One region of the Sporosarcina sp. P37 genome, then DNA from elsewhere that is predicted to be linked to it. Evidence: riboswitches for the same ligand, from Rfam matches in the RefSeq annotation. Region 1 holds a riboswitch; the other holds the start of a gene.

Region 1 (8,018 bases):
ACGTGTTTAACGCTTTCATCAAACTTTATTTTGTTTAGTTGTGGATCAGACAACTGAACTAATAGGGCAGGAAGATGCTTGTACGCATGTAAAACCTCGCCGCCCAGCTCCATGATTCTGTCGGGGTTGATGCTCGCATGATTTTCATAGTATACAATATACTTCCCCTCAACACTTTGAGCCTGCGCGTTTATCGTGAAGCCGGCGAAAGCAACCAACAGTGCTGCAATTAATGATGCAACTAATTTTTTCATCTGCATACCTCCTGTAAATTGATTTTATTACTCATCGATAACTTAATAGTAACAGGTGTCTGACAATTGTTCTATGTGTAATTGGAATAATATGAAATATTTCCCTGATTTACAGGTGGCGTCAAACGATACCTATTAAATGATCAAAATTTTACCTATGCATCGCACAAGTCAAACACTGCTCAGACATTTTGTAGTAAATAAATAGTTCTTCCACTGGAGGCGCTGTTTTCTTCTAGAAAGAAGCCTTCTGAATGAGAACTCATCCAGAAGGCTTTCTTTTCGTAGTTGATACATAATAATTTTACAAACCAACACCGTAAAAACTTAATTTTGTTTATGTTTAATTGCCATACAATCCTCGAACGCTGCAGAATCACTATTAATAATGGACACTCTCTGTCTTTAAGCATTTTATGCATTGCCTGTATGTTGCGGTTTCGGTATATTCGTGTATGCACTGTGCCTGCAGGAGGTCCAGCTGTTCTTCTAACAGATGAAGATTTTGGCGTTTCACAGTAATTTGATGAAGTAATTGTTCAGCTGTCATAACTCCAATCCCTCCTTATTACAGATAGATTCCGGCACCGGATTTTTTAAATTCTTCAGCTTTCTCCTTCATACCGTTTTCAACGGCAAGCTTCTCTTCTAAACTGTTATCGTCGGCGTATTTTCTAATGTCGTGTGAAATTCGCATACTGCAAAATTTTGGCCCGCACATAGAACAGAAGTGAGCGACCTTTGCTCCTTCAGCCGGCAATGTTTCATCATGATATTCCATCGCGCGTTCAGGATCCAGACTTAAATTAAATTGATCACGCCAGCGGAATTCAAAACGGGCTTTTGATAGTGCATGGTCACGTTTGTATGCGCTCGGGTGGCCTTTTGCCAAATCAGCTGCATGTGCCGCAATTTTATAAGCAATGACGCCTTCGCGCACGTCCTCTTTATTCGGCAGGCCAAGATGCTCTTTAGGAGTTACATAGCATAACATCGCTGTCCCTAACGAACCAATCATTGCCGCACCAATAGCGGATGTGATGTGGTCGTAGGCAGGAGCAATATCTGTTGTCAAAGGACCGAGTGTATAGAACGGTGCTTCCTGGCATATGTCCATTTGCTTATCAACGTTTTCTTTAATTAAATGCAGAGGCACATGTCCGGGGCCTTCTGCCATTACTTGCACATCATGGGTCCAAGCAATTTTCGTAAGCTCTCCAAGTGTTTCAAGTTCAGCGAATTGGGCCTCGTCATTGGCATCAGCGATGGAGCCTGGACGTAATCCATCTCCCAATGAAAAAGCAATATCATACTGTTTCATAATTTCACATATATCTTCAAAGTGTGTGTACAGGAAATTTTCTTTATGATGCAGCATACACCACTGGGCCATAATAGAACCGCCCCGTGAGACAATTCCGGTCACACGATGAATTGTCATAGGAATATAACGGAGCAATACACCCGCATGGATGGTAAAGTAGCTGACACCTTGCTCTGCCTGCTCAATCAACGTGTCGCGGAATACTTCCCATGAAAGGTCCTCCACTTTGCCGTTTACTTTTTCCAGCGCCTGATATAATGGAACCGTTCCTACAGGGACAGGGGAGTTGCGGATGATCCATTCACGTGTTGTGTGAATGTTCTTTCCTGTTGATAAATCCATAATATTATCTGCGCCCCAGCGTGTAGCCCATGTCATCTTTTCCACTTCTTCAGCAATGGATGAAGAAACGGCAGAATTCCCGATATTCGCATTGATTTTTACATGGAATTTACTGCCGATAATCATTGGTTCCGCTTCTGGGTGGTTAATATTCGACGGGATAATTGCCCGTCCTCTCGCGACTTCATCCCGGACCAATTCAGGCGTTACATGTTCACGGATTGCAATGAACTCCATTTCAGGTGTAATGATTCCTTTGCGCGCATAATGCATTTGCGTAACATTCATGCCGCGTTTTGCCCGTAATGGTTTGCGTTTCAGCAATGGAAATTCAGCGTCATGTTCCATTTGTTCCATTGAACGATACCCATTATCCTGTGGCTTCACTTGCCGGCCTTCATACTCTTCTACGTCATTTCGTTCAATTATCCAATTCTTTTTGATAGTCGGCAGTCCTTTTTCGATGTCTGCCTGATAACCGGCTTCCGTATATTTACCGCTTGTATCATAGACACGGAAAGGTTCATTCGCAATTTCACCTTGGTCAGTTACAGTAGGTGACAGCTCAATTTCGCGCATCGGTACGAGTATGTCTGGACGGCTTCCTCGTACGTAAATCTTTCTGCTTGCCGGAAAACATTTGTGGATATGGATTTCTTCTTTCTTCTCTTGCATGTGGTCATCGTCTCCTTTTGAGGGGGTGACATGACTCGATTCAAGTAAAGGGAATCGGCAACAAAAAAGACCAGTTCCGTAAATAGGACCTGGTCTCCAAAACGCAAAAAAATGCGCTGCTGATAAAATGAAAACTTCCCTACGCTGGTACGAGCCAGATCAGGTCCAAAGAGTCCGGAATGCGTGTACAATCATTCCATCTCAGTCCAATTACGTTGGACACCCCTAGTTATTGTATTTAATTGTGTGAACAGGAACAGTCTACCATGGCCTGCGCAGCTTTCAAAGGGTCATTATAACTATATTTGCCATGTATACCGTTATTTACATACTGTATCATTCAATCTTAGTAAATCCACAGAATTCATTCACCTGCACTCCTATCCCCAACATAACTTATTAGAGCACGGCTAAACGCAGGAAGGGGAATCATGTATGACAAGCGAATTCCATTATGGGGAGTCACAACCGAACATTTTGTTTTTAATGGTGGACCAGGATCGGTTTCCGCCTGTTTATGAAACAAAGGATCTGCAAAGATGGAGAAGAAAGAATCTGGTGGCGCAGGAACTGCTGCGGAAAAACGGGCTTTCATTTTTGAACCATTATGCAGCGAGTACGGCTTGTTCTCCCAGCCGGACCTCATTATATACAGGGCACTATCCTTCATTACATGGCGTCACGCAAACACCGGGTGCTGCAAAGGGTTCGTTCGACGCAGATCTATTCTGGCTGGATCCGAATACCGTTCCAACGATAGGGGACTATTTCCGCGCTGCAGGCTACAAAACGTTTTGGAAAGGGAAGTGGCATGCGTCGGAACCTGATATCCTCATTCCGGGCACGAAAAATTCATTGCCCAGTTACGATCAGCAGACAGGTGTGCCTAATAAAAAGAATGAGAGAATTTATCGGAAGGCAGACCGTCTGAATGAATACGGCTTTTCTGAGTGGATTGGTCCGGACCCCCATGGTGCAGATCCCAGAAATTCTGCTTCATCTGCAGGGACTGGAACGAGCGGGCGCGATGAAGTGTATGCAGCGGATGCCGTGAAACTCATAAAACAATTAGATAAAGATAGACATTGTGATAAAAAGGATACGCCTTGGTTTATTCAATGTTCATTCGTCAACCCGCACGATATCGCATTGTATGGCATGTTTTCAGCCATTTCTCCTAACTTTACTTTCGAAGTAGATCCCACACTGCCTTTCATACCTCCAGCCCCGACTGTTCACGAATCACTGCAGTCGAAACCCATGGTACAGGAAAGCTATCGGCAAACGTATCCAAAAGGGCTTCAGCCGATACATGATAATAATTTTTACCGTCAGCTGTATTACAGTCTTCAAAAAGAAGTGGATAACGAACTCTTGAAAGTCATTACGGCTCTCCAACAGTCCAGTTTTTTCGATAATACGATCATCGTGTTCACTTCGGATCATGGGGAGCAACTGGATGCGCATGGCGGCCTGTATCAGAAATGGTACACGATGTACGAAGAATCCATTCACGTGCCTCTCATCATTCATAGCCCAAAACTTTTCCATAATGCAAAGTCTACAAACATGCTAACGAGCCACGTCGACATTCTGCCTACTCTTCTGGGATTGGCAGGAATTGACGCAGCTTCTGTACAACGGAAACTATCCCGCGATCATACAGAAGCACAGCCGCTCGTTGGTAGGAATCTGACACCGCTCTTTTACGGCCGTGACCAGTTCTTTCGGGCAAATGAACCGCTGTATTTCATGACAGAAGATAATGTCTTCAAAGGGCTCAACCAAACAAACCCGATTACCGGGCGCCCTTACGAACAAGTTGTCCAGCCAAGCTCGATCGAAGCCGTCTTTGCCTCACTTCCAACGGGATGCAGCAAGGAGCATGAAATTTGGAAATTTGCCCGATACTTTGACAACCCTCAATTTTGGACAGATCCCGGAGTCAGTGATACAACACTTGTTGAGAAAGACGGATGCTTGGTAGAGGCAGTCAAAACAGAGCCGGCTGGCGATCAATTTGAACTTTACAACCTTGCCGAAGATCCGCTGGAGACGAACAATTTGGCTGATCCTGCGAATGCGACGGATGAATCAAAGGTGATTCGGTGTAAATTGGAAAAGTTATTGGCGGATGAGCGTGGTAAGAAACGGTTGGGTCCGGGAAGGCGATGAATAGAGTACGAACAGAGTACCAGGTCCCGATACAATTCTGAATTGTATCGGGACCTGGCACCTTAATAATTAGCGATTACGATATCTTCGTTTTCATTAGGGGTGATTGCATTTTTATCCGCCATGATCGGTACGCTAGTTGCGAAAATAGGCGGTGCAGATGAAACATTGGTCCGTAAAGGTTTGATGGGCTATAATTCTGTGCTTACCGGATTGGTGCTGCAAACATTTTTGACCGGGCCTACTGCCTGGGTTGTGGCACTGGTTGGCGCAGCGGTCACTGCGATACTAACCGCGACGTTAATGTATTTCTTAGGAAACCTCGGCATTCCAATCTTGACATTGCCATTTATCCTATTAACTTGGTTCACACTGCTTGCATCCTATAAACTCGAAAGCATTAAGTTAAGCGGGTCACTGTCTCCTCAAAGTTTAGCTAATTGGGAATTGAATATGGAAGGAAAAATCAATCTGCTTCAATCAACGTTTAATGGAATCGGTCAAATCTTTTTCGTTACCGAAGCCATACCTGGTCTTTTATTATTCATTGCGATATTTTGGGCTAGCAGAAAAATGGGAATATATGCGGTCATTGGTAATGTGGTCGCGTGTTTGACAGCTTTGGCATTAGCGGGGGAACATGCGCTAATCCTACTGGGGTTATATGGCTATAACGCTATTTTGACCATTCTAGCCGTATCGGTTGTGTACAACACGAAGGAAAATCGCTATGCACCTATTACAGGTGTGGCGGCGGCATGTATTACAGTTCCCCTTATGGCAAGTGTCAGCATTTGGCTATTGCCGTTGGGGCTTCCCGCTTTGACAATGCCATTTGTGCTGAGTACTTGGCTGATATTAGGCGCTAGAAAAGTTTTGCCGAAATTGTAATAGCCCTGTTTTTCAGTGCCAGGTCCCGCTGCAATTCTGAATTGTAGCGGGACCTTTTACCTTTACATTAGTTATGAAATTCATACAGTTTCTATTCCTTAGTGTGAAAACGAATTATAAAATGCGAACTAGTAGGAAAAATTATAATTCACTAAATAGTATTGACAATTCTGTTAACTTGTTTTAAGCTTTCCATATCGTTAACTGTTAGCTGTTAACAGATAACAGCTGACAACCAAATGAAAGATATATGAAGAATAAATAAAGAGTAGGTGGATTAAAAATGGAAAAGAAGAAAATTGTCATGTTAAGTACTGGCGGAACTATTGCCAGTAAAAGAAATCCGGAAACAGGTTTGCTTACGGCTGGCGTTATGTCTGGAGAAGAATTATCCAAGATGTGTGACTTACCTGAAACAATTACAGTAGACGTTCAGTCGGTATTCCAAATTCCAAGCAACCATATGAACTTTGAATATTTATATACACTTAAAGAGAAGATTGAAGAAGTGTTTCAAAATGAACAAGTTGATGGAATAGTAGTTACCCACGGTACAGATACTTTAGAAGAAACTGCTTATTTCTTAGATCTCGTAATTTCAGATGATCGTCCTGTTGTTATCACAGGTTCCCAAAGAGGACCAACTGTTATTGGAACGGATGCTTTTGTAAACTTAAGACAATCGATTATTTTAGCTGCACATCCGGAAAGCCGTAGTTTGGGAACAATTGCCTTGTTTAATGAGAGAATATTCTCAGGTCGTTATGTTCAAAAAAAGCATGCTTCCAACGTTGATGGGTTTACATCTTTCGGGTTTGGTTATTTAGGAATTGTAGATCAAGAGAAAGTCTCTTATTATCAAAAACCAATTCATAGAGAAACTTATACTATTAAAAATCCTTTGCCAGCTATTGATCTCGTTAAATGTGCACTTGGATCAGATGGGAAATTCATTGATTGCGCTTCAGAATCAGGCTCAAAAGGTATTATCATTGAGGCCCCAGGCAGAGGACACGCTCCTCCTTATATTTTAGACAGCGTGAAGCGAGCAGTTGAGAAAGGCATTATTGTAATTTTGACTACTAGCGCAGAAGAAGGAGAGGTAAAGACTGTCTATGACTTCCCGGGCAGTGCATGGAGTTTGCAGAATGAAGGGGTTATTCTTGCTAGCGACTATGATGGAAAAAAAGCTAGGATTAAGCTAGCGGTATTATTAGCTGCAGGTGTTCCTGTCAATAAAGAGTATTTTGAAAGCTGATGTTAAATAATAGGTGACAGAGGAGGAGTAGAAGTTGACAATTCAAATAGTCCAAGCTCCGCCATTGTATTTACAAATTTATGAGGCTATTAGAGAAGATATTTTAACTGGTGCTATTGAAGCAGATGAACAAATTGTAGAGGCACAATTAGCTAAGAAGTTAAACGTGAGTAGGGGTCCAATTAGAGAGGCTGTTGGAAAACTTGAATTGGAAGGCCTTCTTCTTAGGAAAAATGGTACATTATTTGTCTACAAAACTTCCAAGGAAGATCTAAAACAGATTTATCAATGCAGAATTGCTCTAGAATCACTCGCAGTCAAACTATTAATTTCGAATTTAAATGAAGAAATTCATCAGGAATTACAAGAGCTATTTTTACAGAAAGAAAGATTTATCAATGAACTTGGAAATCCTGATGAATCCGATGACTTTAATAGAATGTGCACGGCATTCCACGATATTATTCTCAATGAGAGTAAGAACGAGAGGTTATATCAGCAGACTAATCAACTTAGAAACTTAACGAGATTCTATAAAAGTTCCAAGCTAAGAGACGCGGAAAGAAGAGTAGTCATCCATAACCAACATTTTGAAATATACAATGCAATAAAGGATCAAGATTCAGATAGAGCATCAAATTTAATGCAAGAACATATGGAAGACGATTTAGAATACTTGTTAAAAAACTTTTAAAAGACGGGGGCAGCTACCATGAGGAAAATTGAAACAAAATACTCAATTCGTGACGGAGGACACTACGTCCCGGCTATGGAATATAACGGTGTACTATATATATCAGGACAATTGTCCATAAATCCAGAAACAGGAACCATACCTCAAGGTGGAGTGAAAACGGAAACAGTCCAGGCGCTTCGTAATTTAGAGTGTGTCCTAGAGGAAGCAGGATTAAATAAAGAGTCTGTCATTATGTGCCGGGTCTACATACCTGATGTTAAGCTGTGGCCGGAACTGAACGAAGTTTATTCTGAGTTTTTCGGGGATCATAAGCCTGCGAGGGTAGTCGTCCCTTCAAATAACCTCTATAGTGGATGTCTTGTGGAAATTGAAGCAATCGCTGCCATGGGGGAATCGTAATGA
Region 2 (8,018 bases), 1.1 Mb from region 1:
CATCACCGGACAAGCGGGCAAACTACCCGCATACTTGTTTCCTTGCTCATGCTTATTTAGCTCCACTTGTATCCTATCCCCCATACAGTTTTCAGGAATTTATCATTTGGAAACTCTGCATTTTTTAATTTATCGCGCAAGTTTCGTATGTGCGAATCCACTGTCCGTATATCGGTATACGTATTATAATCCCAAGCGGCATGCATTAATTGCTCCCTTGTTAACGTCCGCTTCGGCTGAGTGATAAGCGCTTCAATGATGTAGTACTCTTTCAGCGTCAGCTGGATACTTTTATCTTTGTAATGCAGTGAATACGAGTCGCTGTTTAACACAAAGTCACCATGTACAATATGTCCTGAATCCTCTATCGGAGCACGCCGCAAAACCGCGTTCACCCTGGCGATCAGCTCACGTTCATCAAACGGCTTCGTGATATAGTCGTCCGCCCCCGTATTCAAGCCTTTCACTAAATCGTTCTTATCTGTCCTGGCAGTAAGCATGATCACCGGAACATCCGAAAACTTGCGTATTTCCGTACAAACTTCCCAGCCATCCATATTTGGCATCATAATATCAAGCAGCACCAAATCAACCGGCTCTTCCTGCAATCGTTCCAGTCCCTCCGGCCCGTTAGTCGCCTTTATGCAACGAAACTCTTGCGGTTCCAGAAACAATTCCAGTAAATCCAACATTCTGTGTTCGTCATCTATAAGTAAAATTGTTCGCATCTGCCTGCACCCCAATCATCAGATTGTAATTATGAATGTACTGCCTTTTCCTGCTTCACTTTTTACTGTAATCGTTCCGCCATGTGCTTCAACGAGTTCTTTTACAATCGCCAATCCTAATCCCGAGCCCCCAAATGCTCTGGAGCGTGATTTTTCCACACGATACAACTTATCAAAGATCCTGTCGATTTCATTGGATGGAATCCCCATTCCTTCATCCGTTACTGACAAAACCGTCTGCTGCTGCTCCTGATAAATTTCCAATGTGACTGTCGTCTGCTCATCCGAGTATTTCAATGCGTTATCCAGTAAATTCAGTACGATTTGTTCTAATCGAATTCGATCGGCAACTAGCTGAAAATCCTCTTTACAGCTCATGACCAGCCTGATTTTTTTCATGTCAAACGACGGAGCCATGAGGCGGTTCATATCCTCGATAAATTCTTGTGCTGAAAACTGGCTTCTCGTTACCGTGAATGTGACTTCATCCATTTTTGCCAGTTCCATCAAATCTTTGACTAAGTCCTTCATGCGATTGGATTCTTCTGCAATAATCTGCAAATAATGATTCCGCTTCCCGTCAGACAATTCTTCTCTCATCGCCACTTTCAAATATCCGATTAAGTAGGTAAGCGGTGTGCTTAATTCATGAGAGACAGATGCCAAAAATTCATTGCGTTCCGTTTTCATTTTTTCCAGATCTGTTGCCAATTTCATTATTGCCGCTGATAATTCTCCCAGTTCATCATTGCTCGCCCCTGGAAGACTCACATCAAATTTTCCTTCACTCAGCCTTTCTGTCGCTTCCTTCATGCGAATCAGCGGCCGGGTAAGAAACTTCGACAGAATGAAGTAAATAATAAATAAAATTACGATACTAACTGAGCCTGCCAATCCAAAATGCAGATTCAACTTTTGAACCAGCATTTCAATTGGCTGGCTGCTCTGAAACATCACAACATATCCCGATTGGCCTGCGCCAGCTTTATAAGGGTGAACACTTGCGATGAAGGGTGAATTCTTCCAGTCCGTCACTACTATCCGATCTGTTTCATCATTTTTGCTAATTAGTGATAAAGCGGATGAAAAGTTCTCTAGGCTGTCAGCTGAGCTGCTGATGATTTCACGTTTTTCATCTGTAATAATGACTTCCCTTTCTTTTCCCGTTTCCATTAATACAATGTGTGCTATCGTTTTATCGGAATAATAATCTTCCAGCACATCACGATGATTGCTGCCGCTCGCAAGCAGCCGTGAATATTCTTCATCCACCCTTGCGTGAATAATATTTTGATGCAAATAAATCATTAATACCGATTCAAGCAGCAAGAAAATGATAATAAAAGAAGCCGCTAGCTTCGTTGAGATTTTATTCATTAAACCACCCCGTAAATACAGTATAGGAAAAGAATATGAAAAAATTATGCAGACGGACTTGTAGGAATACAGTCCAGCTGTCATATCTTAGCCATAGAAAAAGGATGCCCGGCTCTGCACTCCCCGGACATCCTGATCGATTGTTAGAACCTCGTTTTTGCAGGTTTCTTCATCGGCGACTTATTCATCAAATAAGAAATGAACGTCTCCTCCGTAAGATGAGGATTTGATGAATTCAGCAGAACCGCCAGATTCTTTGCATCATCCAGCGCTCTGTGGGCGTTATGCACCTGAATCTGGTGCGCTCTCAACAGCTGCTGCAGCTTGCCATTTTCAAACCCGTAGTTCTTCCATTTGATTTGCCTGACAGAGCAATACCAGTCCATGTCGAGCGTTTCAGGCAATAACCGGCTGACAAATCCCCGGTCGAATGACGCATTATGCGCGACAATCCCGTCAGCCCGGTCTAGTATTGTCAAAATTTTATCCATATCCAAAGACTTGCCTCTTACCATCTGATCTGTAATACCTGTCAGGTTCGTAATAGTTGGTGATATGGAATAGAAAGGTTCCTGAAACTCGCAGTATTCATCAGCTACCCTGACTATACGATGATCTTCATACTCCCCGAGCATAACGCCCAGCTCGATCACTTCACTTGCTTCTGCACTCATCCCTGTCGTTTCTACATCAATGAACGCTATATGTTTTGTCATGTAAAAAACTCCTTTACACTCTATTTAAAACCGTATACCCGCGCGGTTCAGAATCATTTGTATCCTATTAGTATATCAGCATTTCAGCGCATTGTATGCGAATTAAACTGGACGACAGCCAGTACAATCTGGTTTATATGCATAAGTTGCGAGATAAATCGGCGTATTGTATACTAGGACTGCTTACATAATTGTCCGTACGGGTGCTTGAGTGAATCAGGCTGAGATTGCAGGTAAAGCCGCTGCTGACCGTTTATCTGATCTGGGTAATGCCAGCGTAGAGAGCATGTTCGATGGAATATACAAGGATCATTTCCTTCCACGGCCGTCTGCTCTTCAGACGGCTTTTTTGTATAGACAAATGAGAAGGAGTGAAAGATGTTGAAGAAGTTAAAATTTACCGATTTACTGATTACGATTATGATTGGCGTAGTATTTGGTATTCTCATGAAGTTTTGGGACGACCTATACACTGTCGTTAAACCGATCATGCCCGTGCTGCGTCAGTTGATTTACGGCATGTGGTTTATGGTCGGGCCTTTCGCTTTCTTACTGTTGCGAAAGCCGGGAACCGCATTAATTGCCAGTATTGCGGGTGCGTCATTATCTGCTTTTGCAGGTCACGGCATCGAAGTGCTGATCTACGGGTTTGCGCAAGGTCTTGCCGCGGAATTACTGTTTGCTGCTTTCCGCTATAGAAGCTATTCTGTTTTGACAGCTGGACTGGCGGGAGTCGCATCTTGCCTGGCCAGTTTTGGACTCGACTTGATTTACGGCTACGCTGCGCTTGAAACATGGGCATTGATTGTGAAATACGGATTGCGGGCAATCAGCGCATTTATATTTACCGGTATCTTTGCTGTGCTGATTGTCAAAGCTCTTGAAGCAACAGGTGTAACTTCATTAATACGGCCAGTTGATAAAAAAGAATATTCATTGCTGGACGAGTAATTGCAGAGGATGGATTCTACTATGAGTAACATCAGCGTCTCAGATTTACGATTAAAGTTTCCCGGAGAAGAATCATTGGTATTCAGGGATCTGTCTTTCTCCGTACAGCCGGGCGAAAAGGTCCTTATGCTGGGACCTAGCGGCTGCGGCAAATCCACCCTGCTGCAAGTGCTGAGCGGTATTATTCCAAACTCCATTGAATTGCCGATGAAGTCAAAGGCTATCAGTTTGCCGGATTCATGGGGGTTCGTCTTTCAGGATCCTGATACGCAGTTCTGTATGACGTATGTCGACGAAGAATTGGCATTTGTACTGGAGAATCTGCAAGTGCCGCGGGAACAAATGAAGACGCTCATAGAACAAGTGCTGAAACGTGTAGATTTGCAGCTGGAAGATCCTCATACAGCGATTAATGAACTATCCCAAGGAATGAAACAGCGGCTCGCTTTGGCTTCCGTTTTACTGCTTGAACCGGACGTTCTATTCCTTGATGAACCGTCTGCTTTACTGGATCCCGAAGGCACACAGCAAATTTGGTCTTCTATTAAAGAGGCGACTGCCGAGAAAACAGTACTCATTGTAGAACATAAAATTGATCTGATTGCCGATTGGGTCGATCGCGTCGTACTATTCAATGATCACGGCGTTATTCTGGCTGACGGATCACCCGCCGACATTTTTTCCGGCTATCAGGAGGAGCTGACCCGCTACGGCATATGGTATCCCGGTGTATGGGAAAAATATAAGGAATCGGAAGCTTTTCTTTCCTTAATGCAAAATCGCAGTCAAGTGAAGCCGCAAGAGAAAATTCTTCTCCAAGATTTTCACGGCTATCGGGGTGCCATACAAAAGATTTCCGTTGAAGATGCAACAGTTCAGGAAGGTGACTGGATTGCGATTGTCGGGGAGAACGGCTCAGGGAAGAGCACGCTGCTTCTGTCGCTTATGCAATTATTGCGAACTGACGGGATCTACGAAGTAAACGGTGTGCCGATTGTGCAGAAAAAGAAGAAACGGCAGCTTCCAGAAGGATTATCACTCGTCTTTCAAAATCCTGAACTGCAATTTGTGACGAACTCGATTGCTGAAGAACTGACGGTTTCGCTGCATGGCATGACAAAAGAGGATGCGGCAAGCTGCGCCAGGAATTTAATCGATTTATTCAACTTGCCTGGCACAGCTTCACGTCATCCTTACCAATTATCTACCGGACAAAAACGCCGCTTGAGCGTGGCGACTGCGCTCACCCCGAAAACAGATATCGTATTGCTGGATGAACCGACGTTTGGACAAGATGCACGGAATACATTTGCTATTCTGGAGAAATTGGAGAAATTGCGGACTGAAGGTATTACGATTCTGATGGTGACACATGACATGGAAATCGTGGAGAACTTTGCTACCTCCGTGTGGACTGTGGAAAACGGAGTATTGAACCCCCCTGCTGTTACAGGAGGTCTGCTGAATGCTTAATTGGTTCACGCCTGAACGGCAAACGTGGTTATTCCTCGTCAATCCTGCACTAAAGTTTGTGGTGTTTTTTGCGCTCCTGCTGATCACACTGCTTAATCAGAGTCTCTCATTTGCCATTTGGCAGGCCGTATTCTACGGCGCATTGTTCTATATATTCAGCGGCTATTCCATTAAGAAACTGGCTGTATTGTCAATTCCGCTGGCGATTTCATTTCTATCTACTGGTCTGACGATGCTGTTATTCGGTAAAGGTGAAGCTGTACTTTGGCAGTGGGGATTATTCAAGATTTCTGAGGAAAGTATACAGCACGCACTGCTGCTGGGAAGCAAATCTCTGTCATTCGGCTTTGTCGGCTTTACGTTTATCCTGACGATTCAGCCTGTGCTGTTTTTTTATGCTATGATGCAGCAGTTCCGTCTGCCGTCCAAGTACGCCTACAGCTTTATTGCATCATTCCGTTTAATTCCTGCTGTTACAGAAGAACTGCAGATTCGCAGAAATGCGCTGAGAGTACGAAATGTACGGTTTTCACGGGGAATTAAAGGGATCTATGAACGGCTGCAGTCATTCAGTGTCCCCCTGTTTGCGCAAAGCATCCGCCGCGCGCAGCGAATTGCAGTCGCCATGGAAGCAAAACAGTATCAGATGGGGGCAGCCAGGACGTATTACTATCCGACACGATACAGCCGGACGGACGCAATATTTTTGATTGTCATGACACTTGGGCTAACCGCCGCTGCGTTATTGGCTCTCTCGAGTGGAACGGACGCCAATTATATGTAGATACAACAGACCTTTATCTTAGTATAGCCGGTTCGGTTGACGGGGAGATAAAGTACAATTGCAACTCAAAAAACAATCGGTTCAGCGAATGTTTTATACTTGAATTAACAATAAAATAGCAAAAAAACGCACAGATTATTGCACACCTGTGCGTTTTTTGCTTACCGTATATATTAATATAAACTTCATATTACTTGTTCTGTAATTACTGCAGCCGGACGCTGGAGGGCGTGCGATGAACCACATTCCTCGCTTCACTCAAAAAAGCCGTTCTTCGTTACGGCTCTCGCTGTTCCTCCCCGAGCCGCTTTCCGCTCCGATCAACTAAGTGAGTACAAAAAGCGTATGCGACAATAGCGCCCGATAGTTAGATAGTGGTTTGAAACCGTTGATCTGCGCTGCAGCCGGACTTAGTGTACATAAGACAGTTTGATAGCCCTCTGCAAGCAGTGAAAGCCGAGTAGACTTGTCTGATACAATGCGTCCATTTTTGAAGTTAGAAAGCGGTAATTTTTTTAGCTACTATGACTATTTAGATGAACTGAATGGAGAAAAAAATCGCTTTGCTGTCCATTCAGTCAGGCAATCCATAGCTCCAACCACACCGCGCAGATAAAGTCACTTACCATACTCCAATTTCTGGACGAACACTAACTGACCTGCGGACACAAACTCAAGGATTCTCCCGGAAGAACCGGCGACTCCTGGAGGATCAGGGTGACAGGCGTAATCGCCAACGCACTTCTGGCGAGTCCGCCGCGCCCCCTCAGGAAAGCGTCCGGTTCTGCAGGGAGAATCCTAAACCATACACTATCTTTACAACGACTTGTCAAGAGCATCTCATTTCCAAAAACCAATTTCTTTGGATAATCTACAAGCTTGTTATTTTCTGAATGTTTGACCATCTGGACCGATTGCGATATTGGGGCATTCGCTATGAAGCAATCGCACCCGTTAACTGAATACTACTCCTAGTGAAAGTTCCATTAGTAAATTGTTTATAAACGTGTACATATGCGCAATTGATTACCATCAGGGTCTACGACTGTCATCATCCGAAGTCCCTCAAGATCCTCATTTGGAGGCTCAGGAATATGAATATCCTTTTTAATCTTCAATTCGTTGTACCAGTTATCAACATTGGGAACAAATAAATGAATTAATCCACCAACTTGGCAGTCACCAGTATGTTCGGTTAAGTAAAGTGTCATATTATCCTTCGTGATTTGAACAAAAACAGGAAAATGAGGTTCAAACCGATGCTCCCAATCGATTGTAAAACCCAATCTATCTACGTAAAATTCTATACTTCTTTTATAGTCAGTAATACGGAAAGCAGGAATCACTTTTTGCATAATTACACCCTTCTATTAAGTTTTTTCTGTAATATTCAGCATACACGTTAGAAATAAACGTACCATTACTGAAAAGGGGCTAATCCTTATTGAATAAAGCCTTGGCTCTCAATAAATCAATTATTCTTAGATCTCGTAAATAACTTAATACACTTAGATGTCAAGCCCTGTTTTTCAAGAAGAACTTCTCTCGTATGCTTTTTCTTTTGCTGAGTCCGCCATTAATATTCTCATCCAAATCAATAAAATTTTCCCTTACGAGTGAACGTAACCAATAAGCAGTTTTTTCTAATGAGTCATCAATTGGTTCAACAAGATCTTCAAAATTAGAAGGTATAGATTTATACTAGCTCCAGAACGTACTGGATTTCAACAAAAACTGGTTAATCTTCAATCACATCTATTAAATTCGTATGAATACTGACGAAGTAAGTTTCTAATAATTTCTCTAATCTGCCGTTAAGCTTGTGGTATTCGTCATCAGCCTTATTAACAACATGATAAAATTCATCTTCTTCTATCTCATCACTTTCTAGAGCAACGTACAGCCTCCACATTTCTCGTCCATACTTTTCCTCAATCATTGCATGGTCATGAGCACCAATTTTCTCAAGGATAGTTATTAATTTGTAAA

Evidence for each region. Region 1 has a riboswitch for thiamine pyrophosphate ahead of thiC (phosphomethylpyrimidine synthase ThiC). Riboswitches for the same ligand answer to the same signal wherever they lie in the genome.
Region 2: linked by a shared signal. The riboswitch ahead of SporoP37_RS06970 (ECF transporter S component) and the one ahead of thiC (phosphomethylpyrimidine synthase ThiC) in region 1 are both predicted to bind thiamine pyrophosphate.

The regions. Positions count from the first base shown of each region.
Region 1 covers NZ_CP015349.1:2,417,639-2,425,656, forward strand. Annotated here, with positions in the region: gene SporoP37_RS12305 (S8 family peptidase) at 1-254, opposite strand, end outside; gene thiC (phosphomethylpyrimidine synthase ThiC) at 823-2,595, opposite strand; TPP riboswitch at 2,715-2,832, opposite strand; gene SporoP37_RS12315 (sulfatase family protein) at 3,031-4,770, shown strand; gene SporoP37_RS12320 (urea transporter) at 4,894-5,661, shown strand; gene SporoP37_RS12325 (asparaginase) at 5,945-6,919, shown strand; gene SporoP37_RS12330 (GntR family transcriptional regulator) at 6,954-7,613, shown strand; gene SporoP37_RS12335 (RidA family protein) at 7,632-8,015, shown strand; gene SporoP37_RS12340 (D-TA family PLP-dependent enzyme) at 8,015-8,018, shown strand, end outside.
Region 2 covers NZ_CP015349.1:1,333,155-1,341,172, forward strand. Annotated here, with positions in the region: gene SporoP37_RS06955 (response regulator transcription factor) at 57-728, opposite strand; gene SporoP37_RS06960 (sensor histidine kinase) at 747-2,105, opposite strand; gene SporoP37_RS06965 (exonuclease domain-containing protein) at 2,249-2,821, opposite strand; TPP riboswitch at 3,011-3,122, shown strand; gene SporoP37_RS06970 (ECF transporter S component) at 3,200-3,772, shown strand; gene SporoP37_RS06975 (ABC transporter ATP-binding protein) at 3,794-5,245, shown strand; gene SporoP37_RS06980 (energy-coupling factor transporter transmembrane component T family protein) at 5,238-6,029, shown strand; gene SporoP37_RS06985 (glyoxalase superfamily protein) at 7,028-7,384, opposite strand; gene SporoP37_RS06990 (DMP19 family protein) at 7,768-8,018, opposite strand, start outside.